Regions from separate parts of the Streptomyces sp. NPDC025784 genome, predicted to be linked through region 1. Evidence: riboswitches for the same ligand, from Rfam matches in the RefSeq annotation. Region 1 holds a riboswitch; each other region holds the start of a gene.
The links. Region 1 has a riboswitch for cyclic di-AMP ahead of ACZ4IF_RS07320 (peptidoglycan DD-metalloendopeptidase family protein). Riboswitches for the same ligand answer to the same signal wherever they lie in the genome.
Positions count from the first base shown of each region.

Region 2: another riboswitch for cyclic di-AMP. It lies ahead of ACZ4IF_RS32815 (C40 family peptidase); the one in region 1 lies ahead of ACZ4IF_RS07320 (peptidoglycan DD-metalloendopeptidase family protein).
Region 3: another riboswitch for cyclic di-AMP. It lies ahead of ACZ4IF_RS09605 (M23 family metallopeptidase); the one in region 1 lies ahead of ACZ4IF_RS07320 (peptidoglycan DD-metalloendopeptidase family protein).
Region 4: another riboswitch for cyclic di-AMP. It lies ahead of ACZ4IF_RS23570 (C40 family peptidase); the one in region 1 lies ahead of ACZ4IF_RS07320 (peptidoglycan DD-metalloendopeptidase family protein).

Region 1 is NZ_JBVHMN010000002.1:279,030-282,239, reverse strand. Features, by position in the region: gene ACZ4IF_RS07325 (alpha-galactosidase) at 1-1,600, shown strand, start outside; cyclic di-AMP (ydaO/yuaA leader) riboswitch at 1,886-2,059, shown strand; gene ACZ4IF_RS07320 (peptidoglycan DD-metalloendopeptidase family protein) at 2,064-2,948, shown strand.
Region 2 is NZ_JBVHMN010000018.1:34,277-37,486, reverse strand. Features, by position in the region: gene ACZ4IF_RS32820 (tellurite resistance/C4-dicarboxylate transporter family protein) at 1-542, opposite strand, end outside; gene ACZ4IF_RS32815 (C40 family peptidase) at 653-1,831, opposite strand; cyclic di-AMP (ydaO/yuaA leader) riboswitch at 1,840-2,011, opposite strand; gene pcrA (DNA helicase PcrA) at 2,561-3,210, shown strand, end outside.
Region 3 is NZ_JBVHMN010000003.1:24,157-27,366, forward strand. Features, by position in the region: gene ACZ4IF_RS09605 (M23 family metallopeptidase) at 560-1,597, opposite strand; cyclic di-AMP (ydaO/yuaA leader) riboswitch at 1,609-1,763, opposite strand; gene ACZ4IF_RS09610 (PP2C family protein-serine/threonine phosphatase) at 1,997-3,202, opposite strand.
Region 4 is NZ_JBVHMN010000010.1:243,253-246,462, forward strand. Features, by position in the region: gene ACZ4IF_RS23560 (ATP-dependent Clp protease proteolytic subunit) at 1-372, shown strand, start outside; gene ACZ4IF_RS23565 (hypothetical protein) at 380-688, shown strand; cyclic di-AMP (ydaO/yuaA leader) riboswitch at 1,066-1,230, shown strand; gene ACZ4IF_RS23570 (C40 family peptidase) at 1,234-1,707, shown strand; gene ACZ4IF_RS23575 (LysE family translocator) at 1,835-2,452, opposite strand; gene ACZ4IF_RS23580 (LysR family transcriptional regulator) at 2,563-3,210, shown strand, end outside.

The sequences.
Region 1 (3,210 bases):
CTGGCGGCTGTCCCAGCTGCACGGCCGGTGGGCGGCCGAGTCCCGGCTGGTGCGCTCCCCCCTCACCTACGGGGAGAAGGTCATCGGCAGTCGGCGCGGCCACACCGGGCACCAGCACCTGCCCTGGGTCGCGCTGGACACCGAGGCCACCGAGGAGAGCGGCGAGGTGTACGGATGCGCTCTCGGCTGGTCGGGGTCCTGGCGGATCGCCGTGGCGCAGCTGCCCGACGCCCGGGTGCAGATCACCGGCGGCGCGGGGTACGACGACTCGGGGCTGCTGCGCCTGGAGGCGGGGGAGTCCTTCACCACCCCGGTCTTCGCCGGACTCTGGAGCGCCGGCGGATTCGGCGGGGCGAGCCGGACCTGGCACGCCTACCAGCGGGAGCACGTCGTCCCGGACGCCGGCCGGGACCGTCCGGTGCTCTTCAATTCCTGGGAGGCCACCACCTTCGACATCGCCGAGGACCAGCAGATGGCGCTGGCGCGGCGGGCCGCGGAGATCGGTGTCGAGCTGTTCGTGGTCGACGACGGCTGGTTCGGCGCGCGCACCGGCGACCGGGCCGGGCTCGGCGACTGGACGCCCAACCCGGACCGTTTCCCCGCGGGGCTCAAGCCGCTCGCCGACCATGTCCACGCGCTCGGCATGGAGTTCGGGATCTGGGTGGAACCGGAGATGGTCAATCCGGACAGCGAGCTGTACCGCGCGCATCCGGACTGGGTCCAGTTCCAATCGGGGCGGACCAGGACGGAGTACCGCCATCAGCTCGTCCTCAACCTGGCCCGCCCGGACGTCCAGGAGTATTTGTGGGAGCAGCTCGACCGGCTGCTCTCCGGCGCGCCGGTCGACTATGTGAAGTGGGATTTCAACCGCTGCTTCACGGACGCGGGCTGGCCCGGCGAGCCCTATCCGCAGAAGCTGTGGGTCGAGCACGTGCGGGCCCTGTACGCCCTCCTCGACCGGCTGCGGGCCGCGCACCCCGGTGTCTCCTTCGAGTCCTGCTCCGGCGGTGGCGGCAGGATCGACCTCGGCATCATGGCCCGTACGGACCAGGTGTGGACGTCGGACAACACCGACCCGCTCGACCGGCTCGCCATCCAGTACGGCATCAGTCAGATCCATCCCGCACGGATCATGGCCGCCTGGGTCACCGACAGCCCGAACACCCAGCTCAACGGCCGGGTGAGCACCCTGCGTCCGCGGTTCGTGAGCGCGATGGCGGGGGTGCTCGGCATCGGCGGGGACCTGTCCGCGTGGAGCGAGGAGGAGCTCGCCGAGGCGCGGGAATGGATCGGCCTCTACAAGGAGATCCGCCCCGTCGTGCAGCGCGGGGACCTCTACCGTCTCCGCCCTCCGGAGGGCGGCCTGAGCGCCGTGCAGTACGTCCACGGCGACGAGACGGTGGTGCTCGCCTGGCTCCAGGCCCAGCGGTACGGCGAGCCGGCCGCTCCGCTCCGACTGCGCGGACTCGACGCGACACAAGGGTACGAATGCCGTGAAACGGGCGAAATCCATCGAGGTGCCGTGCTGCTGCACCACGGACTGCGGACGGGCCTGCGGGGAGACCTCGATGCCGTAGTCATCCGACTGTGTCGCATATGACCGTTCTGTCGAAATCAGGACCTTCGTTCCAACTGGCCCTGGATTGGGGAGCCGTGCGCTGGGTCGCGTGAGCAGCGTCATATTCGTGACGATGCGTCGCAGCCGGCTTTTCGCAACGCGCCCGTGTCCACGGGCTTGTTGGGCCGGGCAAAAGATCATCTCTTCACGGAGTGTGACGGGCATTTCCGACATGGATCAAGAAAGGTGGGCGCGCGAAAAAATCACCTGCTTGTGGCCGCGCTCTCGTCTCGCTTACGTTCGCCCTCACTCCGGACGGACGCCCAATCCTGCCGCCGGCCGGAATCCGCACACAGACCCGCACGCGGCAGGAGCGGGGGACCCAAGGTTCCATGCCTGTTCCGGTCTCCGGAACGGCTAGGGGTACAGCCACGCACACGCGTGGCCGGGCATCTCCAGCCCGCACCCGACAGCTCACCTCGCAGGCGCCGGAGAGGAACTCGTCATGCCCGCGAAGGGTAAGCACCGCCGTCCCAAGTCCCCCCGCTTCGCCCGCTCGATCGCCGTTGCCGGAACCGGTGGCGCCGCACTCGCGCTGCCCCTGCTGGGCGCCACGGGCGCCCATGCCGCGACCCCCGCCGCCGCCGCGCAGAAGGCGGAAAAGGTCGTGACCGCCGCTCCCGTCGCGGCGAAGAAGGTCGCCGGTACCAAGACCTACCGCGTCGAGGCCGGCGACTATCTCGCGAAGATCGCCGCCGAGCAGAGCGTCCGCGGTGGCTGGAAGAAGCTGTACTCCGACAACCGCTCGGCCATCGGCGGCGACCCGGCGCTGATCCACCCGGGTCTGAAGCTGGCGATCGGCGCGAAGGCCGTGTCCGCCGGGGCCACCCAGTCGTCCGCCCCGGCCGCGAAGACCGAGGGCGCCCCGGCCGCGAAGACCGCCGGCGCCCCGGCGCCCCAGGCCGCCGCGAAGAGCTCCTCCGGCTACACGCTGCCGGTCGCGGGCGGCAGAGTCGGCACCTCCTACAAGGTGGCGGGCAGCATGTGGTCCAGCGGCTACCACACCGGCGTCGACTTCGTGGTCCCGACCGGCACCACCATCAAGTCCATCGCCGCCGGAACCGTCGTCTCCGCCGGCTGGGGCGGCGCCTACGGCAATCAGGTCGTCATCCAGCACGCCGACGGCAAGTACTCCCAGTACGCCCACATGTCGGCCCTGTCCGTGTCCGCGGGCCAGGCCGTGACCCCCGGCCAGCAGGTCGGCCTCTCCGGCGCGACGGGCAACGTCACCGGACCGCACCTGCACTTCGAGATCCGCACCACGCCGAACTACGGCTCCGACGTGGACCCGGTCGCCTACCTGCGCTCGCACGGTGTCGCCGTCGGCTGACACCTCCCGCAGTCCCCGGCGCCCGCCGCTTCCTGCCACGGACGCCGGGTCCCGCTCCTGACGGCGGGACCCGACGTCCACGAGGCAGGACCGCCTCCGAAGGCCGGACCCCCGATCCCCGGGGTCCGGCCTTCGGTGCGTCGGCACGTCAATACGGCGCCACCGGTGCCGGATTGCGGTCCTCCACGTGCGGACTCGGTCAACGCTCCTGATCAGGGCCCTATTCCGGATTGACCAATACTTGACGAGTGTCTTATCTCAC
Region 2 (3,210 bases), on a different contig from region 1:
TCGAAGTGCGCGTACGCCACCCCGTACAGCGCGAGACCGAGCCAGAACAGCACCAGCGCGGCATGCGCGAGCCACTCCGGGCCGACGGCCGCGGCGAGCGTGGCGGCCAGCACGGCGAGCCCCTGCGTGGCCACGCAGACGAGGAACACGCCTCCCGGCATCCGGTGCTTCCAGTGCCGTACGACGCACCACAGCAGCACGGGCCAGAGCACGGCCGACAGGGCGAGCAGGGCCTCGGCGGCGACCTGCCGTCCCAGGGCGGTCAGGCGTGTCCCGAGCACGGTGGTGGCCGCGACGGCGGTGAGCCCGGCCGGCGTGTATGCCTCTCCCACCCAGCGCGGCCGTTCCCGCAGCAGCCGCAGGACGAAGTCCGCGGCGAGCCCGACCCAGGCTACGCAGGCCAGGACCAGCGCGACACGGGACAGCGTCTCGTGGTCGGCCATGTACAGCCCGACCGAGACGATGCCCGTGGCCATCACGGCGGCACCGGCGGCGGGCGGGTGCTCCGCCCACCAGGCCCGGAGCTGGGAGAAGGCTGGCATGCGGACGATGCTATGGACCGACGGGCGCGTTGCCCGTGGGGCACGCGCGCGGGGCGCCCGATAGGCCCCACGCGCGTGTGCCCGCCACGGAGCGCCGTCCGCGGGACGGCCTACGCCGGGCGCACCACGCTGTGGATCGCCGACGTGCCGTCGTAGTAGATCGACTCCTCGCGCACGTACGCGCCCGGCTTCGGCGCGTGGATCATCATGCCGTTGCCGATGTAGAGGCCGACGTGGCTGATGTCGTCGTAGAAGAACACCAGGTCACCCGGCTGCGCGTCGGAGAGGGAGACGGTCGTGCCCGCGTTCACCTGGTCGTAGGTGACGCGCGGGAGCGAGACCCCGGCGGCCTTCCAGGCGGCCTGCGTGAGGCCCGAGCAGTCGTACGAGTCCGGTCCGGTGGCGCCCCACACGTACGGCTTGCCGATCTGGGTGCGGGCGAAGGCGACCGCCTTGTCCGCCTTCGCCGTGGACGACGAGCCCGTGGTCGTCGAGCCGGTGGAGCCGGTGGAGCCGGTGGAGCCCGTGCTGGTGTCGCCGGACGACGACTCCTGCGCGGCCGCCTTCTGCGCAGCCTCGGCCGCGGCCTGCTGTTTCGCCAGTTCCGCCGCCTTGCGCGCGGCCTCCTCCTGCTTCTTCTTCTCGATCGCGGCGAGCCGGGCCTTCTCCTCCGCGGTCAGCTTCGAGAGCAGGTCACGCGCCTCGGTGAGCTTGCTCTGGACGTCAGCCTTGGACTTCTTGAGCGCGTCCTGCGAGGAGGACAGCGTCTCCAGGCTCTTGGCGGCCTCCGTGCGCTTCTTCGTGGTGGCGGCCTGCTCGGTGATGTAGTCGTCTACGGCCGCCTTCTGGCGGGTGGTGAGACGGTTCATCAGCTGGGTCTGGTCGAAGTAGTCCTGCGGGTCGTCGGCGAGCAGGAGGGTCGCGGTGTCGGGAGCGGCGGCCCCGGTGCGGTACTGCGCGGCCGCGAACGAACCCAGTTCCTCACGCGCCGAGTTGAGCTTCTCGGTGCGCTTGGCGACGTCGTCGCGCAGGGCGTCGACGCGCTCCTGCTGCTTGGCCGTCTTCTCCCTCGTCGCGTTGTACTTCTCGGTGGCCGTCTCGGCCTGGTGGTAGAGGTCGTTGACCTTCTTCTCGACTTCTTCGAGGCTCGGCTTGGGCTCGGCGGAGGGGGACGCGTTCGCCGTCTGGGAGAGCAGGGCCACGGAGGTGAGGGCGGCCGTCGCGAGAGCGGGGGTACGTATGCCTGCCATACGCGAACCCGCGGGACGCCATTTGCGGTGCGACGCCAAGAGAGGCGACTCCTTCCGTCATCCGCCTACCGAGTTAGCTGTCGGGTTCGGGCGGGTGCATCCGGAAGGTTTGCCCTACGGTCCTTGCCCCACAAGGCAGTTGGACCGATTCACCCCAAGGTCGGTGGGTCCCCGGTTCCGGCCGCCGCGAGGGCAGGCCGAATTCGGCGGAGGCCGCACGGCCCGGCGACGTTCGCCGGTGGGGGTCGAGCGGCCTGTGCGGCACGCTAGCCAATTCGTGTGGCTGCTGTGAAGGTTGATGTGCGATATGCCCGATACATTTTCGTGACCTTGGCCATGAAAAGCGTCGCTCTCACCGATCGTGGCCCGGAGGCTCTGGAGGGTGACGGAGGCGAAGGGGCTCTCGGTAGGGGGGCAGCACGCACCGCGAGGGTTCTGAAGGTGATGTCAGTCACGGTGGAGGCGGCGGGGAGGGGCCTTCGCGGGCCGGGGCCGGGCAGCGCACGGGACTCGCGGAGTCCAGGTGGGCGGTGCACGGGGCTGACGGAGCCACGCGGGCGGCGCGAGGGACTCACGAGCCGGGCGCGGGCGGGGAATGGGGCCGGCGGGCCCGGGAGCGGGCCGGGGAGGGGCCGGGCTCGCGGAGGCCGGCCCGGGAAGATCATCGGCTTCCCTGGGGCACCGCGGAGACGGACGGGCACCCCGATCGGGGCGGACTTTCCGGGGCGGCGGCCGGTTGTCGGTGGGGCGGCCTAGACTCGGAGAGCGATGAGCAGCCTCTTTGACGACAGCTTCCTGGCGGACCTCAAGCCCTCCGGGGCCCACGAGGAAGAGCCCCCGCCGCCGCCCGAGGACGAGGCGCCGGAGCCCATTCCGGACGACCTGTTCGGCGGCCGCTTCGACCTGCCCCCGGCCCGGGACGCGTACTACCGCGACGGCGCGCACCGCCCTGCCGTCGACCCGGCGACGCTGCTCGACGGGCTGAACGAGAATCAGCGCGCCGCCGTCGTCCACTCCGGCTCCCCACTGCTCATCGTGGCCGGCGCGGGCTCGGGCAAGACCCGCGTGCTCACCCACCGGATCGCCCATCTGCTGGCCGAGCGGCACGTCCACCCCGGCCAGATCCTCGCGATCACCTTCACGAACAAGGCCGCGGGCGAGATGAAGGAGCGCGTCGAGCAGCTCGTCGGCCCGCGCGCCAACGCGATGTGGGTGATGACCTTCCACAGCGCCTGCGTCCGCATCCTGCGCCGCGAGAGCAAGAAGCTCGGCTTCACGTCGTCCTTCTCGATCTACGACGCCGCCGACAGCAAGCGTCTGATGGCCCTGGTCTGCCGCGACCTGGACCTCGACCCCAAGCGCTTCCCGCCGAAGTCCTTCAGCGCCAAGATCTCGAACCTGAAGAACGAGCTGATCGA
Region 3 (3,210 bases), on a different contig from region 1:
CGAACGCACCCGACCGGCAGCCCTGACGTCGGGGGGTTGTCGTCAGGACCGCCGGAGACCGATGCCGCGGAGGAGGTGGCGCCGCCTCGGCGGAGGAAGTGCGGTCGTGCCTCAGGAGCGGAGTCCCTCGCAGCGGGGCCGGCCCCCCGGCTCGGGATGAAACCCGTGGACCCGGGGCGCGCGGCCCTGGGTCGGGTGGAGACCCTCGGCCAGGGGAGATCCCCGGCGCAAGGGCGGAGACCCTCGGCCAGGGGAGATCCCCGGCGCAAGGGCGGAGACCCTCGGCCAGGGGAGGTCCCCGGCGCAAGGGTGGAGCACCTCAGCCAAGGGAGGTCCCCGGCGCAAGGGCGGAGCACCTCAGCCAAGGGAGATCCCCGGCGCAAGGGTGGAGCACCTCAGCCAAGGGAGATCCCCGGCGCAAGGGTGGAGCACCTCAGCCAAGGGAGGTCCCCGGCGCAAGGGTGGAGCACCTCAGCCGGGGATCGGATCCCTCGGCACGGGTGGGGAAACCCTCAGCCCGGGGCCGGAGCGCCTCGGCGCAAGGGTGGAGACGGTCGGCTCAGGGGTTGAGGCCCTTGCCCCGCAGCCACGCCATCGGGTCGATGGAGTCGCCCCCGCCGGGGTGCACTTCCAGGTGCAGGTGCGGTCCGGTGACATTGCCCGTCGCACCCACGCGCCCGATCACTTCGCCCGTGGTGACCTTCTGCCCGGCGGTGACACTGATCGACGACTGGTGGCAGAACCACAGCTCCGTGCCGTCGTCGAGGGTGAGGACCGTGCGGTAGCCGTACGCGCCGGCCCAGCCGGCCTCCGTGATGGTGCCGCCGTGGATCGCCTTGATGAGCGTCCCGGTGGGCGCCGCGAAGTCGAGGCCGGTGTGGTAGCCGGAGGACCACATGGAGCCGGCCTCACCGAAGGTGGAGGTCAGCGTGTACGAGGAGGTGGGCAGCGAGTAGCTCTTGGCGAGCTCGGCGAGGCGCTCCGCCTCGGCCTTGGCCTTGGCTTCCTCCTCCGCCTTCTTCTTGGCGGCGGCGGCCTTGGCCTCGGCGGCGTCCTGCTGCTTGGCGGCGGTCTCGGCGGCCTGCTTCGCGGCGGCGGTCTCGGCGGCCTTCTGGGCCGCGCTGTCGACCTGGTCCTGCTGCGACTCGGCCTGCTGCATGATGCGGGCACGCAGCGCCTCACCGGCGTCGGCGCTGCCCTGCGCGGCGTCCGCGCTGGTCAGTCCGGCGGTGGTGAGCGGGGTGCTGGAGCCCTTGGGCGCGCTGGATTCGCCGTCGGAGATCAGGGCCTTGGCGGACTGGGTGACCGAGGAGAGGTCGGGCAGCGAGATCGAGACCGGCGGCTTGCCGGGCGCCGCGGTGGCCATGCCACCCGCGCCGACGGCGGCTATGACACCGACACCGAGGACGGTGGAGCTGCGGGCGAGTCCTCCACCGCGCTGCTTGCTGACGCGGTGCCGGCCGCGGACGGGTCGGACGGAATCCGCGGTGGGATTCCACTCCTCCCAGGGGCCCTCGTCGTTGCCGTACGCGTAGCCGATGGACTGGGTTTCGTCCGGCGCGAACGAGGTTGGCTGGGCAGGCCGGTTGGACGCCACGTGGGCGCGCTCCTTTCCTTCCTTCTCGCCTACCGGGTTAGCTGACGGGTTCGGAGCAGGAAGGTCTCCTACGCGCGTCCCTCACGGATATGACCGCGAAGAACGCCCGATTCACCCCAAGTTGGTGGTTCCCCGGCTCCCTTGCGGGATTCGGCGCGTGCGCACGGAGCCGCCTCTTGTGACGGCTGGGACGACCGCGCTGCGTTATCGAACGTTAATAGACGCGGACCCCGGATTCCAAGCCGTTCGGATTGATCGTTAACGCTTTTGGCCTGGACTTTGGGGGCACCACCGCCGGAAACCGGGCGAGTTGACCGCACCTCGTAAACACACCTTCTCCTGATGGTGTGTCAGTCGTTATGCGGAGGGGTACGGTCCGGTCACCCCCGGTGACAACGATCAAGGACGCCGTACGGCGAGCAGCGCCATGTCGTCCGTCGTGCCGCCTCCCGCGTGCCGCCGGACCTCCTCGGCCAGGACGGTCAACAGGGCGTCGGGACCGGGGAATACGCGTCCGGCGAGACGCGCCGCCGGGTCGTAGAACTCCCCACGCCCGTCGCGCGCCTCGGACAGACCGTCGGTGTAGAGGAGCAGCGTCGCCCCGTGCGGGAACTTCTCGCACACCGCGCGATCGGGCCAGCTGCCCAGCTCGCCCATCCCGAGCGGCAGTGCCGGCGGCCCGCCGTCGAGCGTGACGAGCGTGCCGTCGGCGTGCAGCAGCAGGGGCGGCGGATGGCCGCGGTTGAGGATCCGCACGGCACATTCGCCGTGCGGGACCTCCGCGAGCACGGCCGTGGTGAAGCCCTCGAAGGCGTCGAGGCCCTCCCGTCGGGTGCCCTCGCGCGCCAGCGCCCGTTCGAGACGGCCGGCGACCGCCTCCAGGGTCGCCTCCTGCTCGGCCGCCTCCCGGAAGGCGCCGATCACGACGGCGACGGCGGCCACGGCGCCCATGCCCTTGCCGCGTACGTCGCCCACGACCAGACGTACGCCGTGCGACGAGTCCTGCACCGCGTAAAGGTCGCCGCCGATGAACGCGTCGGCCTGCGCCGCCTCGTAGCGTGCGGCGACCTCCAGGCCGCCGATCCGCTCGGCCGGTTCCGGCAGCACCGCGCGCTGCGCGGACTCGGAGACCTCCCGGACCGAGGCGAGCCGTTCGTCGCTGCGGCGCACGAGGACGTTGATGAGCGCGGCCAGGCCGGCGGCGGTCGCCACGGTGACGACTTCCGTGACCGCGTCGACGTGTATGACGATCCCGAGCCTGAGGTGGACCGCGAGGACGGCGACGACGGCCAGCAGGCCGGTGAGCGCCGTGCTCAGCAGCGTGTAGAGCGGCGCGGCCACCAGCGGGGCGGCGGTGAAGAACGGGGCGGCGGTGAACTCCCTCGGGGTCAGGTAGTCGTAGAGGACCCCGGCGACGACGAGCAGCGCGGGCAGCACCCGGACGAAGGTCCGCACGGAGGAGACCCCACGCTCCCCGGCGCCCGCCGGGCGGGACCGCCGGGTGTCCCCGAGGCCGGGGTCGGGCACGGCGTCGCCCGGCAGCCGTCCACCGGACCGGTCGTACGGGCCCGTGGCCGCCGGCCGCTCGCTTCCTGGTCGCCCCACCCGTCCAG
Region 4 (3,210 bases), on a different contig from region 1:
TTCGTCACCTGCGACGTGGAGACGACCTGCCTCGGACAGGCCGCGTCGGCCGCGGCCGTCCTGCTCGCCGGCGGCACACCGGGCAAGCGGTTCGCCCTCCCGGGTGCCCGTGTCCTCATCCACCAGCCGTCGTTGCCCGAACCGGTCCAGGGCCAGGCGAGCGATCTGGCCATCCAGGCAGAGGAGTTGATCCGCACCCGCGGACTGCTGGAGGAGATGCTCGTCCGGCACACGGGCCAGAGCCCGGAGCAGGTCGCCGCCGACATCGAACGCGACAAGATCCTCGACGCACCGGCGGCGGTGGCGTACGGACTGATCGACCGGATCATCCCGAGCCGCAAGAGCTCGCACAGCACGTCCGGCGGGAGGTGACCGGCCGATGCTCCCACCGGAACTGCCCCCGCTGCCCGCGCTCACCCGCGCCGAGGCCGAGTTGATCGACCGCTACCTCGACGTCGTCGACCTGCTCGGCCGCATCAACCCGGCCCGCCCCGGCGACACCTACCGAGGCCTGAGGGCCGCTCAGGCACTGGTGGTCAAGGCGACCGCGCTGCGTGACGCGCTGACCCTGATGCACCAGCGCGGCGAGAGCGAGGTGCATGCCCCGACGCTCGCGCAGGCACTGCGCGTGCTCGACGGCGAGCGGCGCGCGTCCCGGGTCACCGTGCCCCCCTGCTCCGGAAGTTGACACGCGTCCGGTACGCACGCCCGGGCCGCGACGCACGCCGACGGGCGGGACGTCCGGCCCGGGTTTCAAACGGGCCAGAAGGATTACCCCCCGTTGGAGTATCTGCGGGTCCTTTGTACGACGTCCCCGAGTTGCGCAACACGCGTGGTCATGAGCCTGAATTTGACGTTCCGTTGCAGGTACGGGCGTCGTCGCGCACCTCAACACCCGCCCGAACAAAGGAGTGTCCACCCGAACGGGTGAGTGGTGAGTAACGCCACAAATCACCGGTTCCGCTCGGCATTTCCGACTCTCATGCGTGAAGATCCCTTGCGACGACAAGCCCCCGCCACAGCGGCGGGGCGGTCCGGGCGGACGCCGAGTCCTGCCGCCGCCCGGATGTCCGGTCGACAGAAGTGGATCGGCAGGAGTGGAGGACCCAGCACGACGGGCCGCCGGAGAGATCCGGGCGGTCCTTGGGGTGAAGCCGCAGTACGCGGCCGGGCTACTTCGCCAGCCCGAATCCGACAGGTCATCCTTCACAGGCGGCTGACGAAGGGTTGCGCATGACTGCGCTCAATCGTGTCCCGTCGCTGTGGACCCGGGCCGGTACGGCCTCGGCTCTGACGATCGCCGCCGTCGGCGGCAGCCTGGTGGTGCCGGGCGCGGCTCCCGACGCCGAGGCGGCCACCGTGGCGACGAAGGCACTCCAGGTCGCGGCATCCAAGAAGGGCGCCCCCTACAAGTGGGGGGCCGCCGGACCGCGTCGCTTCGACTGCTCCGGGCTGACCCTGTACTCGTTCAAGAAGGCGGGCAAGAGGCTCCCTCGAACGGCCGCGGCGCAGTACAACAAGACCCACCACATCTCGGCCTCGCACCGCAAGGCCGGAGACCTGGTGTTCTTCCACTCGGGCCGGAGCGTGTACCACGTCGGCATCTACGCCGGGAAGGGAAAGATCTGGCACTCCCCGAAGACCGGGGACGTCGTGAAGCTGCAGAAGATCTGGACGAGGAGCGTCTGGTACGGACGGGTGAGCTGATCCACCCTTCGGTGGCGGCGGCGCGAGGCCGCCGCCGCCGAAGGGCGTGCGACTGGAGACCGCGAGGACCCGCTCGGCGTCCCGCCGAGGCGATCGGCGGCGCCGCCCCGGCCGGTGAGGCGGGCGCTCAGCTCCTCAGGGGCTCCAGGACGAGGACCAGACCGAGCACCGTCAGTGCCGTGCCGGTGACCGCCTCCACGGCCCGTGCGGCACGCGGTGCGCGCAGCCACCGCCCGAGCCGGTCCACGAGGAGCGCCACCGCCGGGAACCACACCAGGCCCAGGACCACCACGATCAGTGCCAGCAGCAGGGTCCGCGGCATCGCGGGACTGCCCGCCGGCACGAACTGCGGCAGCAGGCTGAGAAACGTGATCGGGGCCTTCGGGTTGAGCGCGTTGGTGACGAAGCCCTGCCGCAACGGACGCGCGCCGCCCCCGGTCGCCTCCACGACTTCTTCGCGCGACCGCCCCAGCGACCGCAGCGTCCGCGCCCCGAGCCGGAGCACGTAGACACCGCCGAGCAGTTGCAGTGCCCGGAAGAGCGCCGGCACGGCGGTGAGCACCGCGGCGACCCCGGCGACGGCGAGCGCCGTGTGCAGGAGCAGTCCGCCGACGATGCCGAGCGCGCTGGCGAGGCCGGCCCGGCGCGAGACCAGGCCGTTGCGCACCACGACGGTGAAGTCCGCACCCGGCACGGCGACCATGCCCGCGGCGACCGCTGTGAAGGCGATGAGCTGAGCGTCCATGGACCCCAGGTTGCCTGTGCCGGGCCTTCAGCAGGTATGTCGAATATTCTGGGTCGGTCTTAAGCATTCGTTAAGACCGGCGCGGTCGTGGCGAGATCCGGGGTGGTCCGATGTACGACCCGAGGCGGCTCGCGGCGCTGGTCGCGGTCGCCGAGGCGGGGTCGATCACCCGGGCCGCCGAACGGCTCGGCTACACCCCGCCCGCGCTCTCCCAGCAGCTGGCGAAGCTGGAGCGCGAGGCGGGCGCGACGCTCCTCGTCCGGTCCCATCGCGGGACGCGGCTGACGGGCGCCGGCGAGCTGCTGGTGACGCGGGCGCGCCGGGTGCTCGACGAGATGGAGCGGGCCCGGCACGAGCTGGCGCACCTGGCCGGCCTGTCCGGCGGCACACTGCGGCTCGGCACCTTCCAGACGGCGGGCATCCATCTGCTGCCGCCCGTGCTGAGCGCCTTCCGCCGGACCTACCCGGACGTGGAGCTCGCGGTCGCCGACTACGAGCCGCCCGCCGGTGTCGCGGCCGTCGCGGCGGGCGAGGTCGACCTGGCTCTGACACACACCTACGAGCCTGCGGCCCCCGTCGCCGTCCCGTCGTCCGTGAGTCTGGAACCGGTGCTGGTCGAGGAGCTGGTGCTGGTGACCGCCCCCGGGCACATCCTGGCGGGCGGCTCGGCCCGGCTCCCGCTCGCCGAGCTCGCGGGTCAGCCGCTGATCAGCATGGCTCCGAATCATCCGCCCCGGCAGGGCGTGGAGGCGGCACTC